Linked DNA regions of Stappia indica. The protein of the gene in region 1 interacts with the protein of each later gene in a pairwise test. Links are inferred from orthologs where the notes say so. Each region holds a gene or a part of one and is shown in the gene's direction. Other genes may lie near its edges.

Region 1 (5,829 bases):
CGGATAGGCCTCAATGCCGACCTCGGCCTTGTCGAGACCAAGGGCCTCTTCCTCGGCCGACGCGCGGATGCCGATCGTCGACTTCAGGATCATCCAGACGACCAGGCTGATCACGAAGGTGAAGACGCCATAGGCGACGATGCCGATGATCTGGACCGAGTAGGACGCATCGCTGTTGGACAGCGGCACGATCAGCGTGCCCCAGATGCCGGCCACAAGGTGGACCGGGATGGCACCAACGACGTCGTCGATCTTCAGCTTGTCGAGCAGCGGCACGGTGAAGACGACGATCACGCCGCCGACGGCGCCGATGAACACGGCCTGCCAGACGGACGGAGCAAGCGGCTCCGCGGTGATCGAGACCAGACCGGCAAGGGCGCCGTTCAGGGCCATCGTCACGTCGACCTTCTTGTACAGAACCTGCGTCAGGATCACGGCCACGACCACGCCGGCGGCAGCCGCCATGTTGGTGTTGGCGAAGATGCGCGAGATGTCCGTCACATCGCCGATCGTGCCCATGGCAAGCTGCGAGGCGCCGTTGAAGCCGAACCAGCCGAGCCACAGGATGAACGTGCCGAGGGTTGCCAGCGGCATGGACGAGCCGGGCATCGGGTGCACGCCATTGGCCGTGTACTTGCCGGTACGCGCACCGAGCACGAGGGCACCGGCGAGCGCCGCCCAGCCGCCGACCGAGTGGACGAGCGTGGAACCGGCGAAGTCCGAGAAGCCCATGCCGTCGAGCCAGCCCGCACCCCACTCCCACGAGCCGGCGACCGGATAGATGAAGCCGGTCAGGACGACGGTGAAGGCAAGGAAGGGCCACAGCTTGATGCGCTCGGCCAGCGTGCCGGAGACGATCGAGGCCGTGGTGGCGCAGAACACCATCTGGAAGAACCAGTCGGAAGCGGTCGAATAGCCCGTGTCGAGGGCGTTGCCGCCGACCGCATCGAAGGCATACGGACCGAAGGAGCCGATGTAGCCGCCGTCGACGCCGGTATACATGAGGTTATAGCCGGTGATCCAGAACATCAGACCGGCGATCGAGTACAGCGTGATGTTCTTCAGGCACTGCATGGAGACGTTCTTGGCCCGCACCATGCCGGCCTCGAGCATGGCGAAACCGGCCGCCATCCACATGACCAGGAAGCCGCCGAGAAGGAACAGCAGCGTGTTGAAGATGTAGGCCGTCTCCGAGGCCAGCGCATACTGGGGCGCCTCGGGAGCCGCCGCCGTATCCTGCGCGAGAGCCGCACCAGCCGCCGCGAGAAGCGCAAGCGAGGCCGTTCCGGCAAGTTTGAGAGTTGCTTTCATTGGAATTCCCCTGCTCGAATGGATCAAAGCGCGGTGGCGTCGGTTTCGCCGGTGCGGATGCGCTGAACCTGGTCGAGCGCGTAGACGAAGATCTTGCCGTCGCCGATCTGGCCGGTCTTGGCGGCGCTGGCGATCGCCTCCACCACCTTGTCGGCAAGCTCCGAGGTGACCGCGACCTCGATCTTCAACTTGGGCAGGAAGCTCACGGCATACTCGGTGCCGCGATAGATTTCGGTGTGCCCCTTCTGCCGCCCGTAGCCCTTGACCTCGGTTACCGTCAGTCCCTGAACGCCGATGCTCGTGAGGGCGTCGCGCACCTCGTCGAGCTTGAACGGCTTGATGATGGCCATCACGATTTTCATGCTCGCTTCCGTTCCTTTCCCTGCTTCGCTTCCCCGGCCCGTTGCGGCAGGCGCGTTTCGGCTGGATTTGGCGGACCGGAGGTTGCCGGCAGGGCCTGACAACCGGGCGATCCGATTAACGCGGTTCTCAAGTATCAAGGAGCGTGCCAACTCGTGTTGCGGCGCAAAAACACACCGAAACCCACTCTCGAAAGAGCTGGAAAAGTGAACAAATACAAATGGATGGATATCGCCTGAGATGCTGCCCCCGATGAGGCAGGCAGGGCCTTTCGGGGCTGGCCTGTCTGCACAAAAAATAGCCACACCCGACGAGCGAATGTGGCTAAATTATGTGCACAAGTTTTAGGCAGGCGGCTCAGGCGCTGAACCCGCCGTCCTCCAGAAAGGCCGCTTCCGCGGGCGTGCTCTCACGTCCCAGTGCCGCATTGCGATGGGGGAAGCGGCCGAACCGCCGGATCACGTCCAGATGGATCAGGGCGTAGAGATAGGACTGCTCGTCGCCGAGACGGCGGAACAGGTCGACGCTGCGTTCCTGGTCCGCCATATCCTCGGAGTGCTCGAAAGGCAGGTAGAAGAAGGGGCGCGCCGCCTTCGGGAATGCACGGTCGAAGCCCTGGGCAAGCACGGTTCCCGCAATGCGCCGTGCCCTGGCGTCCGAAGCAAAGGCCAACGCATCGCCGCGAAACAGGTTGCGCGGAAACTGGTCGAGCAGAAGAAGCAGGGCGAGCGCGCCATGCGGTGTCTCGGCCCAGCCGTCCAGTGCCCCGTCCCGGGCCTGCTCGACAAGCGGAGCAAAATTCTCCCGGATCTTCGCGTCGAAGCCATCGTCGCGGGCGAACCACCTTGCGGGCCCCGCCGTCCACCAGAAATCCAGAATGTCGATCGCCTCGGGCTTGCCGCTGCTGGTCACGGGCATATTCTCCTGTCTGTTTGAAAATCCGCCCACCCGGCCACAGGCCTGGGACGGGCGAAAAGCTGGGGTCGCGCCGGCGCCGAGCCGGCCTGTCCCTCATATCGGCGGGGAGCGCACATTGGACAAGGTTGATCTGGAACTGGATCTCAAGGGGCTGAAATGCCCGCTGCCGGTCCTCAAGACCCGCAAGGCCATCGCCGGGCTGACGGCAGGTGCACGAGTGCGCGTGCTGTCCACCGATCCGATGTCCGTCATCGACATCCCGCATTTCTGCCAGGAGGCCGGACACAAGCTGATCTCGCGCGAGACAGACGGCGACGAGGTCCACGTCTTCCTGCTGGAACGCGCCTGAAGCGTGCGCCGGTCACCCCTGCGCAAACGCATCCATCTTCCGTGCAAGCCGGATGTCGAGATCGGTGAGGCCGCCGGCATCATGGGTCGACAGGACGACTTCCACCGTCCGGTACACATTGGACCATTCGGGATGGTGGTTCAGCTTCTCGGCGACCAAGGCGACCCGCGTCATGAAGCCGAAGGCCTCGTTGAAATCCTTGAACGCAAAGGTCCGGGTGATCGCATCGCGCCCATCCACCTCGCGCCAGTCCGGCAACCCGGCAAGAGCATCGGCCCGGGCCTCCGGCGACAGCTTTTCGGTCATGGCAATCTCCTGCAAGTGTGGCGAGGCACGCATTCACGCGCTTCTGCAAAGGGACCACGCCTGGCGATGCATGACAACCGCCCGATCAAAACGACCGCCGGAGAGACCTCCGACCGGCAAGGAGGATGAGTGACCGCGATCCTGTTCGTCTGCCTTGGCAACATCTGCCGCTCACCGCTGGCCGAGGGTATTCTCCGCCACCGCATCCGGGCCGCCGGTCTCGAGCACGCCGTCTCGGTCGACAGTGCCGGCACGGCTGCCTGGCACACAGGCAAGACGCCGGATCCGCGCTCCATCGCGGTCGCCGCCCGCAACGGCATCGACCTGACGGGCCAGCGCGCGCGCCAGGTGACGACAGCCGACTTCAAGACCTTCGACATCATCCTGGCCATGGATGCGGCCAATCTCGCCGAGCTTCGCGCCCGCGCGCCTGCCGGATCGCGGGCCGAAGTCCGGCGCTTTCTCGGCCGCGACGTGCCCGATCCCTATTACGGCGGGCCGGAAGGGTTCGACCACGTGTTTCGCATGCTGGACGAGGGGTGCGTCGCCCTTGTCGCCGAACTTTCTGAACGCCCCTGACGTCGCACCCATTCAAACCGCGGGTCCGCGTACCTACGTGTCTCCTGGGGCGGGGATCCCGTTCAGGGTCGGCAAACGGCCGGCCACCGAATGAACGGACCGACACGTCACGAAAGGAGGCCTGCGATGAGCGGTCTGCGCATCGAGCACGACAGTTGGGTTCTGGTCGGAGATGGCGAGAAGGCACTGTTCTTCCGCAACCAGGGCGACGCGGATTACCCCAATCTCGAGGTCCTCAGGGTCCTGGAGCAGGACAATCCGTCAACCGCGGATCAGGGAACGGACGCGCCCGGACGGCGCAGTGACGGCCCCGGCCCGCATCGCAGCGCCATGGAGCCCACCGACTGGCACATGATCGAGAAGCACCGCTTCGCCAGCCGCATCGCCGACACGCTCTACAAGGAGGCGCACAAGGGCCACTTCTCCAAGCTCATCGTGGTTGCTCCTCCGGGAACTCTCGGCGACCTGCGCAAGGCCTTCCACAAGGAAGTGGCAAGCCGCGTCGTTGCCGAGGTCGACAAGACGCTGACGGGCCATCCGCCGGACGAGATCGAGCGGATCCTCTCCACCAAGAACTGATCGGGCAAGAACTAATCGGGTAAGAACCGATAGCGACAGCAGCGGCGCGTCAGCCTGCGGGCTCGCGCCGCCAGCCGTCGGCGAAAACCACCCGCTCCATGCCGGTGAAGCGCGCCATGCGGGCGAACTCCGCCTCGAGACGGGCGAGCCGCCCTTCGCCGAGCCGCACCCCCGGCTCCGGCCAGAACGCCGTCACGAGCAGTTCCCCTTCCGCGCGCCGGCAGATCAGGTCGGCCCGGCCGATCATCCGGTCCTTCTCCATCAACGGATAGACGTAGTAGCCGTAGGTGCGCTTGGGCGCCGGCACGAAAACCTCGATCCGGTAGAAGAAGCCGAACAGGCGCTCGGCACGCTTGCGGTCCCGCAACACGGGATCGAACGGGCTCAAGGCGCGGATTCGCGCCGGCGGCTCCGGAGCCTCCTCAAGCAGGGAGACAATATCCGGCCGCGCAACGCTCGCGCGCTTCGGCTGGCCGGGCCCGAAATCAATCTCCACCGGCAGGATCGTCCTGCCGGCTTCACGCGCGCACCAGGCCTTCGCCTCGCTCGGCGAAACGAGATCGTAGAAGGCGGCGATCTCGCCGGACGTCCCGACGCCCAGCCGCAGCAGGGCCTCGCGGCATGCCCAGTCGACAAAGGCGTCGTAGCTGACGTCCTGCTCGAAATGCTCGCGCGGGATCACCCGCTCCGACAGATCGTAGACCTTGGCGAAATTGTCCCGCGCGGTCACCGCGATCTCGCCGGTTCGCCACAGGTACTCGAGCGCCGTCTTGCCCGGCTGCCAGTTCCACCAGCCCGGCTCCTTGCGCGCACGATCTCCGTCGAAATCGCGACCGCGCGAAGGACCGTTCACCCGCACGTGGTCTCGCACCCGGTCGATCTCCTCATGGAAATCGTGCCCGTGCCAGTTGGTCCAGCGCGCCTTCAGCCGCTCCTTCTGGCGCGCGAAACGATGGCGCCAGTAGGGATAGGCGCTGGACGGGATCACCGCCGCATCGTGGGTCCAGTTCTCGAACAGCGCCCGGTCCCGTTCCAACAGCCGGGTCAGCTGCGCTTCGCGGTAGGTCTGGTTGCGGGAGAACAGGATCTGGTGATGAGCGCGCGTCACCGTGTTGATGCTGTCGACCTGCACGAAGCCGAGCCGGTCGATCAGGTCGCACAGCTCCACCTGTCCGAGGCGCCGCGAGGGAGCATCGGACAGGCCCTGCAGGTGCAGGAAGACCCGGCGCAAGTCGGCAGCGTCGATCCTCAGCACCATCGGCGCGTCAGCCTTCCGCCTCGAAGACGACCAACAGGTCCTTCGCATCGACCTGCTGGCCCGGCGTCGCCAGCACCTCGGCCACCTTGCCGGCCCGGTCGGCGTGGAGCGCCGTCTCCATCTTCATTGCCTCAATGGACACCAGCACATCGCCCGGCGACACGCTTTG
Region 2 (5,893 bases), 2.2 Mb from region 1 along the record:
GCAACTTCATGGCCGTCGGCGAGACGGGCGCACGAGGGGCGGCCTGCCTGTCGCGGCACTTTCGGGCGAAACGCCACGACTTCCTGTTTTCCGATACGGCCTCGGATGCCAGCGCCACCCACTGGAAGACGGGCGGCGGGCGGATCCTGCCGATCCAGAGCCTGGAATGGTGCCGGGTCTTCCGCCCTCTGAGCGCCTGCGCAAGGCGCCTGCATCGCAGCCTGCGGGGCGAGGCCGGTGCGTTGCTGCTGTCGCCGCTCGGCCTGCTCGATGAGGGCGCGCGGCGCCATCGTCCGCTCCTGGTGGCGCACATGCCGGACGGCATGACGGTGGAGCAGGTGGGCGCAACGCAGTTTCTGGTCGAGACGCGGCCGATGTTCGGCCGTTTCAGCATCCATCCGGACTGGGACCCGTCCGAATTCGCCTGGCTGTCGCGTATGGTCGCGGCGAATCCCTCGCTCGGGCCGCTGAACTTCGCCCTGATGCGCGACACGAGCGGTGCGACCGTCGGTGCCGCCGCCTATTGCGGCGTGGGCCGGGGGCGGGCCAGCGTGCTCAATCTCCTGTGCCTGGAAGGACGCGAGCGCGAGAGCGTTGCCGCGCTGCTGGCCGATCTGGACCGGCAGGGCTATTGCGAGGCGCGCGGGATGACCCAGCCCTTCCTCATGCACGCGCTGCAGGCGCAAAAGCACATGAGTTTCCGCCACCGCGGCTTCTTCTGCATCGCCGGGCGGTTGCCGGCCCTGCACCGGGCGCTGGACCAGGACCTCGTTTATGCGGAAGGCCTGTCCTCGGAGAGCTGGTCGCGGCTTTTGACCGACTTCTGAACGGCCGGAGCTTTTCGCCTACCGTGCCGCGCTCAGCGCAGGCCGGGAAGTCCCGCCAGGGCCGGATGCAACTCGTCGAAATGATCGATCACCGCGTCGGGCGAGAGCTCGCGCACCGGCACGGCGGTGTAGCCGAAGGTGACGGCGACGACCGGGATGCCGGCGGCGCGGGCCGCGTCGATGTCGGTCTTGCTGTCGCCGATCATCACCGAGCCGGCAAGGCGCGCGCCGGCGCGCTCGACCGCGCCCAGCACCGGGGCGGCGTCCGGCTTCGGCCGAGCGAACGTGTCGCCGCCGACCAGCGAGTCGAACAGATCCAGCATCTTCAGGTGGTCCAGCAGCTGGCGGGCGATCGGCTCCGACTTGTTGGTGCACACGGCCAGCCGCCATCCGTCCTTGCGGGCCGTCTCCAGCGCCTCGTGGATGCCGGGGAACGGCCGGCTGAGGCCGGCGATGTCGGCGGTGTAGAAGGCGATGAAGCGCAGGTAGAGCCGCTCGATCTCGGCCGGATCGGGATCGGGGATGCCGTTGGCCCACAGGGCCTTGGCGATCATCGGCCGGGCGCCGACGCCGAACAGGTGGCCGAGCGTCTCGATCTCGACGCCGGACAGGCCTTCCTCGCGCATCACCGCGTTGAGCGCAGCGGCAAGGTCGTGGCGGGTGTCGACCAGGGTGCCGTCGAGATCGAAGACCAGAGCGGGCGTGGAGGCGGGCGTGGTCATGGGCGCTGTCCTGCGTGGTGGCGGTTGCTGCGGCTTATAGCCGGGCGGGCCGCCGGCGGGGAAGGGAATACGAAAACGCCGGCCAAAAGGGCCGGCGTTTCAAGGGTCTGGAGACCGTCGATGCGGTCAGGCGATCTCGCTTGTGACGCCGAGGCGCTTGTCGAGATAGGAGCCGCACTCGGCCATCAGCTCGTCCATGTGGTTCTCGAAGAAGTGGTTGGCGCCCGGGATGACCTTGTGGTCGATCACGATGCCCTTCTGCGTCTTGAGCTTGTCGACCAGAGTCTGGACGTCCTTGGACGGCACCACCTTGTCGGCATCGCCATGGACGATGAGGCCGGAGGAGGGGCACGGCGCCAGGAACGAGAAGTCGTGCAGGTTGGCCGGCGGGGCGGCGGAGATGAAGCCTTCCACCTCCGGGCGGCGCATCAGGAGCTGCATGCCGATCCAGGCGCCGAAGGAGAAGCCGGCGATCCAGCAGGAGCGCGCGTCGGGATGCACCGTCTGGACCCAGTCGAGCGCGGCAGCGGCGTCAGACAGCTCGCCCTGGCCATGGTCGAAGGAGCCCTGGCTGCGCCCGACGCCGCGGAAGTTGAACCGCAGGACGGCGAAGCCGCGCTTCGCGAACATGTAATAGAGCTGATAGACGATCTGGTTGTTCATCGTCCCGCCGAACTGCGGATGCAGATGCAGGATCAGGGCGATGGGCGCCGTCCGCGATTTTGCCGGCTGAAAGCGGCCTTCGATCCGGCCGGCCGGACCGTTGAAAATCACTTCAGGCATGGACCACCTCGTTCATGGGGTATTCGTTCCTTAACTGCGGTTGCCGCGTACCGGGGTCGCGAAAGGTTGCGAAACTCAGGGCTATTGCTTAGTCCGGCTTGACTCGGATGGCCCTGCTTCCTACAACTTCTTTAGAATCGTTCGAAAGTTGACGGCGGGTGCCGCATCTCGACCGGTTCACGTCGGCGGCCCGGTCGACCAGTCGTGTCGATCTGTCCGTCCGGCCAGCGTGGTATATAGGGATGTCTTAAACCGATCTCCACGCGGAATTGCAAGAATTGCATCGCGGTAGAAGCGGTCAGGAGCGGTTTTGTCGGTCGAATGGGCCGGGCAGGGCGGTTCCGGCGGAGACATATGACGGTCATGACGTCACGGACGGACATCTATCTCGACCACAATGCCGGGGCGCCTCTGCGTCCGCAGGTGGCCGAGCTCGTCTGCCGCGTGCTGATGCGCACGGGAAATGCGTCCTCGGTGCACGGACCCGGACGGCGGGCGCGGGGCGCGATCGAGACGGCGCGGGCGCAGGTCGCCCGGCTGTGCGGGGTTCCGGGCGCGCAGGTCAGCTTCACCTGCGGCGCCACCGAGGCGAACGTGACGGCGCTGTCGCCGGTCTGGAAGGACGGGCGCGGCGAGCGGCGGTTCACCCGGCTGCTGGTTGCGGCGAGCGAGCATCCCTCGGTTGCGGCCGGCGGGCGCTTTCCGGCCGAAGCGCGCGAAAGCGTGCCGGTCGACGGCCGGGGGCTTGTCGATCCGGCGGCGCTTGCCGCGCGGGTCGCGGAGCTGACGGCGGCGGGCGAGAGCGTGCTGGTGGCGGTGATGGCCGCCAACAACGAGACCGGCGTGCTGCAGCCGCTGAGCGAGATTTCGGCGGCGCTCAAGGGCAGCGACGCGGTGCTGCATGTGGACGGCGTGCAGGCGGCAGGCCGCATCGCCATCGACATGGAGGCCTGGGGTGCCGACAGCCTGGCGCTCTCGGCCCACAAGATCGGCGGCCCGCAGGGTGCGGGTGCGATCGTGGTGCGCAGGGCAGGGTTGCACCCGGCCCCCTTGCTCACCGGCGGCGGACAGGAAAACTGGCGCCGTGCGGGCACGGAGAATGTCGCGGCGATCGCCGGTTTCGGCCTCGCAGCGGAACAGGCCGCGGCGGAACTGGTTGGGTGGGATGAAATTCGGGCCCTTCGGGATGGCATGGAGCGCGAGCTTCGCCATATATGGGCTGACACGGTGGTGTTCGGCGCCGATGCGCCGCGGCTCGCCAATACCAGCTGCTTCGCCGTGCCGGGCGTGGCAGCGGAGACCGCGCTGATCGCCCTCGACCTGGAGGGGATCGCGGTGTCGTCCGGGTCGGCCTGTTCGAGCGGCAAGGTCGGCGTGTCGCCGGTGCTGTCGGCGATGGGCATAGACAAGGACCTGGCGCGGGGCGCCATCAGGATCAGCCTCGGGCGCGAGACCGCGCCGGAGGAGATCGAACAGTTTCTTGCCGCATGGCGGCGGATATCGGGACGGATCAGGCAGGCAGGCGCGGGACGCGCCGCCTGACGGGATCCGGACCAGCAAGACCGAAAGGGGGCGCAGCCTGTGCCCCCGCCAAGACCCGGGGGCGGCCGGTGGCCGCGCCCATTACATAGTGCGACAACCCGCGGTCCTTGACACCGCAGTGGATGGAGACACGCATGCCTGCAGTTCAGGAAACGATCGACCGCGTCCGGTCGATCGATGTGGATCAGTACAAGTACGGTTTCATCACCGATATCGAGTCCGACAAGGCGCCCAAGGGGCTCAACGAGGACATCATCCGCTTCATCTCGGCCAAGAAGGGCGAGCCGGAATGGATGCTGGAGTGGCGGCTGGAGGCGTATCGCCGCTGGCTGACGATGACCGAGCCGACCTGGGCCCGCGTCGAGTATCCCAAGATCGATTTCAACGACATCTACTACTACTCCGCGCCGAAGTCCGCGCCGGGGCCGAAGAGCCTCGACGAGGTCGACCCGGAGCTGCTGGCGACCTACGCGAAGCTCGGCATTCCGCTGCAGGAACAGGAAATCCTGGCCGGCGTCGAGCCGAAGAACCGCGTCGCGGTGGACGCGGTGTTCGACAGCGTGTCGGTGGTCACCACCTTCAAGGAAGAGCTGAAGAAGGCTGGCGTCATCTTCTGCTCGATCTCCGAGGCGCTGCGCGAGCATCCCGAGCTGGTGAAGAAGTATCTCGGCTCCGTGGTGCCGGTCACCGACAACTACTATGCGACGTTGAACTCGGCGGTCTTCACCGACGGATCCTTCGTCTACGTGCCGGAGGGCGTGCGTTGCCCGATGGAGCTGTCGACCTATTTCCGCATCAACGAGAAGAACACCGGCCAGTTCGAGCGCACGCTGATCATCGCCGAGAAGGGCGCCTACGTCTCCTATCTGGAGGGCTGCACGGCGCCGCAGCGCGACGAGAACCAGCTGCACGCGGCCGTGGTCGAGCTGATCGCGCTGGATGATGCCGAGATCAAGTATTCCACCGTCCAGAACTGGTTCCCGGGCGACAAGGAAGGCAAGGGCGGCATCTACAACTTCGTCACCAAGCGTGGCGACTGCCGGGGCAAGAACTCCAAGATCTCCTGGACCCAGGTCGAGACCGGCTCGGCGATCACCTGGAAGTACCCGTCCTGCATCCTGCGCGGCGACAATTCGCGCGGCGAGTTCTACTCGATCGCGGTGTCGAACGGTTACCAGCAGATCGACAGCGGCACCAAGATGATCCATCTCGGCAAGAACACGTCGAGCCGCATCATCTCCAAAGGCATCTCGGCCGGCAAGTCGCAGAACACCTATCGCGGCCTCGTCTCGGCGCATCGCAAGGCGTCGAACGCGCGCAACTTCACGCAGTGCGACAGCCTGCTGATCGGCCAGGATTGCGGGGCCCACACGGTGCCCTACATCGAGTCGAAGAACGCGACGGCCGTGTTCGAGCACGAGGCGACCACCTCGAAGATCTCCGACGACCAGATGTTCTACTGCCAGCAGCGGGGCCTGTCGGACGAGGAAGCGGTGGCGCTGATCGTCAACGGCTTCGTCAAGGACGTGATCCAGCAGCTGCCGATGGAGTTCGCCGTCGAGGCGCAGAAGCTGATCTCCATTTCGCTCGAAGGCTCGGTCGGCTGACGCCGGCCGACCGCCTCGCATCGCACATCCAGAATACCGACGGACATCATCATGCTTGAGATCAAGAACCTGCACGCCCGCATCGCCGAAGACGGCACCGAGATCCTGCGCGGCATCGACCTCGTCGTGAAGCCGGGCGAAGTGCACGCCATCATGGGCCCGAACGGCTCCGGCAAGTCGACGCTTTCCTACATCCTCGCCGGCAAGGACGACTACGAAGTCACCGAGGGCGACATCGTCTACAACGGCCAGAGCCTCCTGGAGCTGGCGCCGGACGAGCGCGCCGCCGCGGGCGTCTTCCTCGCCTTCCAGTACCCGATCGAGATCCCGGGCGTGGCGACCATGACCTTCCTGAAGACGGCGCTCAACGCGCAGCGCAAGGCGCGCGGCGAAGAAGAGCTGTCCACGCCGG

What was found.
Region 2: the proteins of GH266_RS23505 (region 1) and GH266_RS02555 interact in binary tests that used the Escherichia coli proteins (3 or more experiments, as listed by UniProt). The link is inferred for Stappia indica from one-to-one orthologs.

The regions. Positions count from the first base shown.
Region 1 is NZ_CP046908.1:2,747,728-2,753,556, forward strand. What follows is about bases 1,459-4,321. They hold GH266_RS23505 (sulfurtransferase TusA family protein), read left to right. Parts: upstream 1,459-2,704; coding sequence 2,705-2,938; downstream 2,939-4,321. Other genes in these bases: GH266_RS12950 (P-II family nitrogen regulator), read right to left, coding at 1,459-1,673; GH266_RS12955 (DUF924 family protein), read right to left, coding at 2,029-2,589; GH266_RS12965 (4a-hydroxytetrahydrobiopterin dehydratase), read right to left, coding at 2,951-3,244; GH266_RS12970 (low molecular weight protein-tyrosine-phosphatase), read left to right, coding at 3,374-3,823; GH266_RS12975 (baeRF12 domain-containing protein), read left to right, coding at 3,950-4,321. Also shown: GH266_RS12945 (ammonium transporter), read right to left, coding at 1-1,311; more of GH266_RS12950, read right to left, coding at 1,335-1,458; more of GH266_RS12975, read left to right, coding at 4,322-4,402; GH266_RS12980 (winged helix-turn-helix domain-containing protein), read right to left, coding at 4,452-5,660; pyc (pyruvate carboxylase), read right to left, coding at 5,668-5,829. UniProt on the Escherichia coli protein: Sulfur carrier protein involved in sulfur trafficking in the cell. Part of a sulfur-relay system required for 2-thiolation during synthesis of 2-thiouridine of the modified wobble base 5-methylaminomethyl-2-thiouridine (mnm(5)s(2)U) in tRNA.
Region 2 is NZ_CP046908.1:556,962-562,854, reverse strand. Bases 1,837-4,763 are described here. They hold GH266_RS02555 (cysteine desulfurase family protein), read left to right. Parts: upstream 1,837-2,653; coding sequence 2,654-3,874; downstream 3,875-4,763. Other genes in these bases: sufB (Fe-S cluster assembly protein SufB), read left to right, coding at 4,009-4,763; GH266_RS02560 (alpha/beta hydrolase), read right to left, coding at 1,837-2,332. Also shown: GH266_RS02570 (GNAT family N-acetyltransferase), read left to right, coding at 1-827; GH266_RS02565 (HAD family hydrolase), read right to left, coding at 860-1,549; more of GH266_RS02560, read right to left, coding at 1,676-1,836; more of sufB, read left to right, coding at 4,764-5,481; Fe-S cluster assembly ATPase SufC, read left to right, coding at 5,533-5,893. UniProt on the Escherichia coli protein: Master enzyme that delivers sulfur to a number of partners involved in Fe-S cluster assembly, tRNA modification or cofactor biosynthesis. Catalyzes the removal of elemental sulfur from cysteine to produce alanine.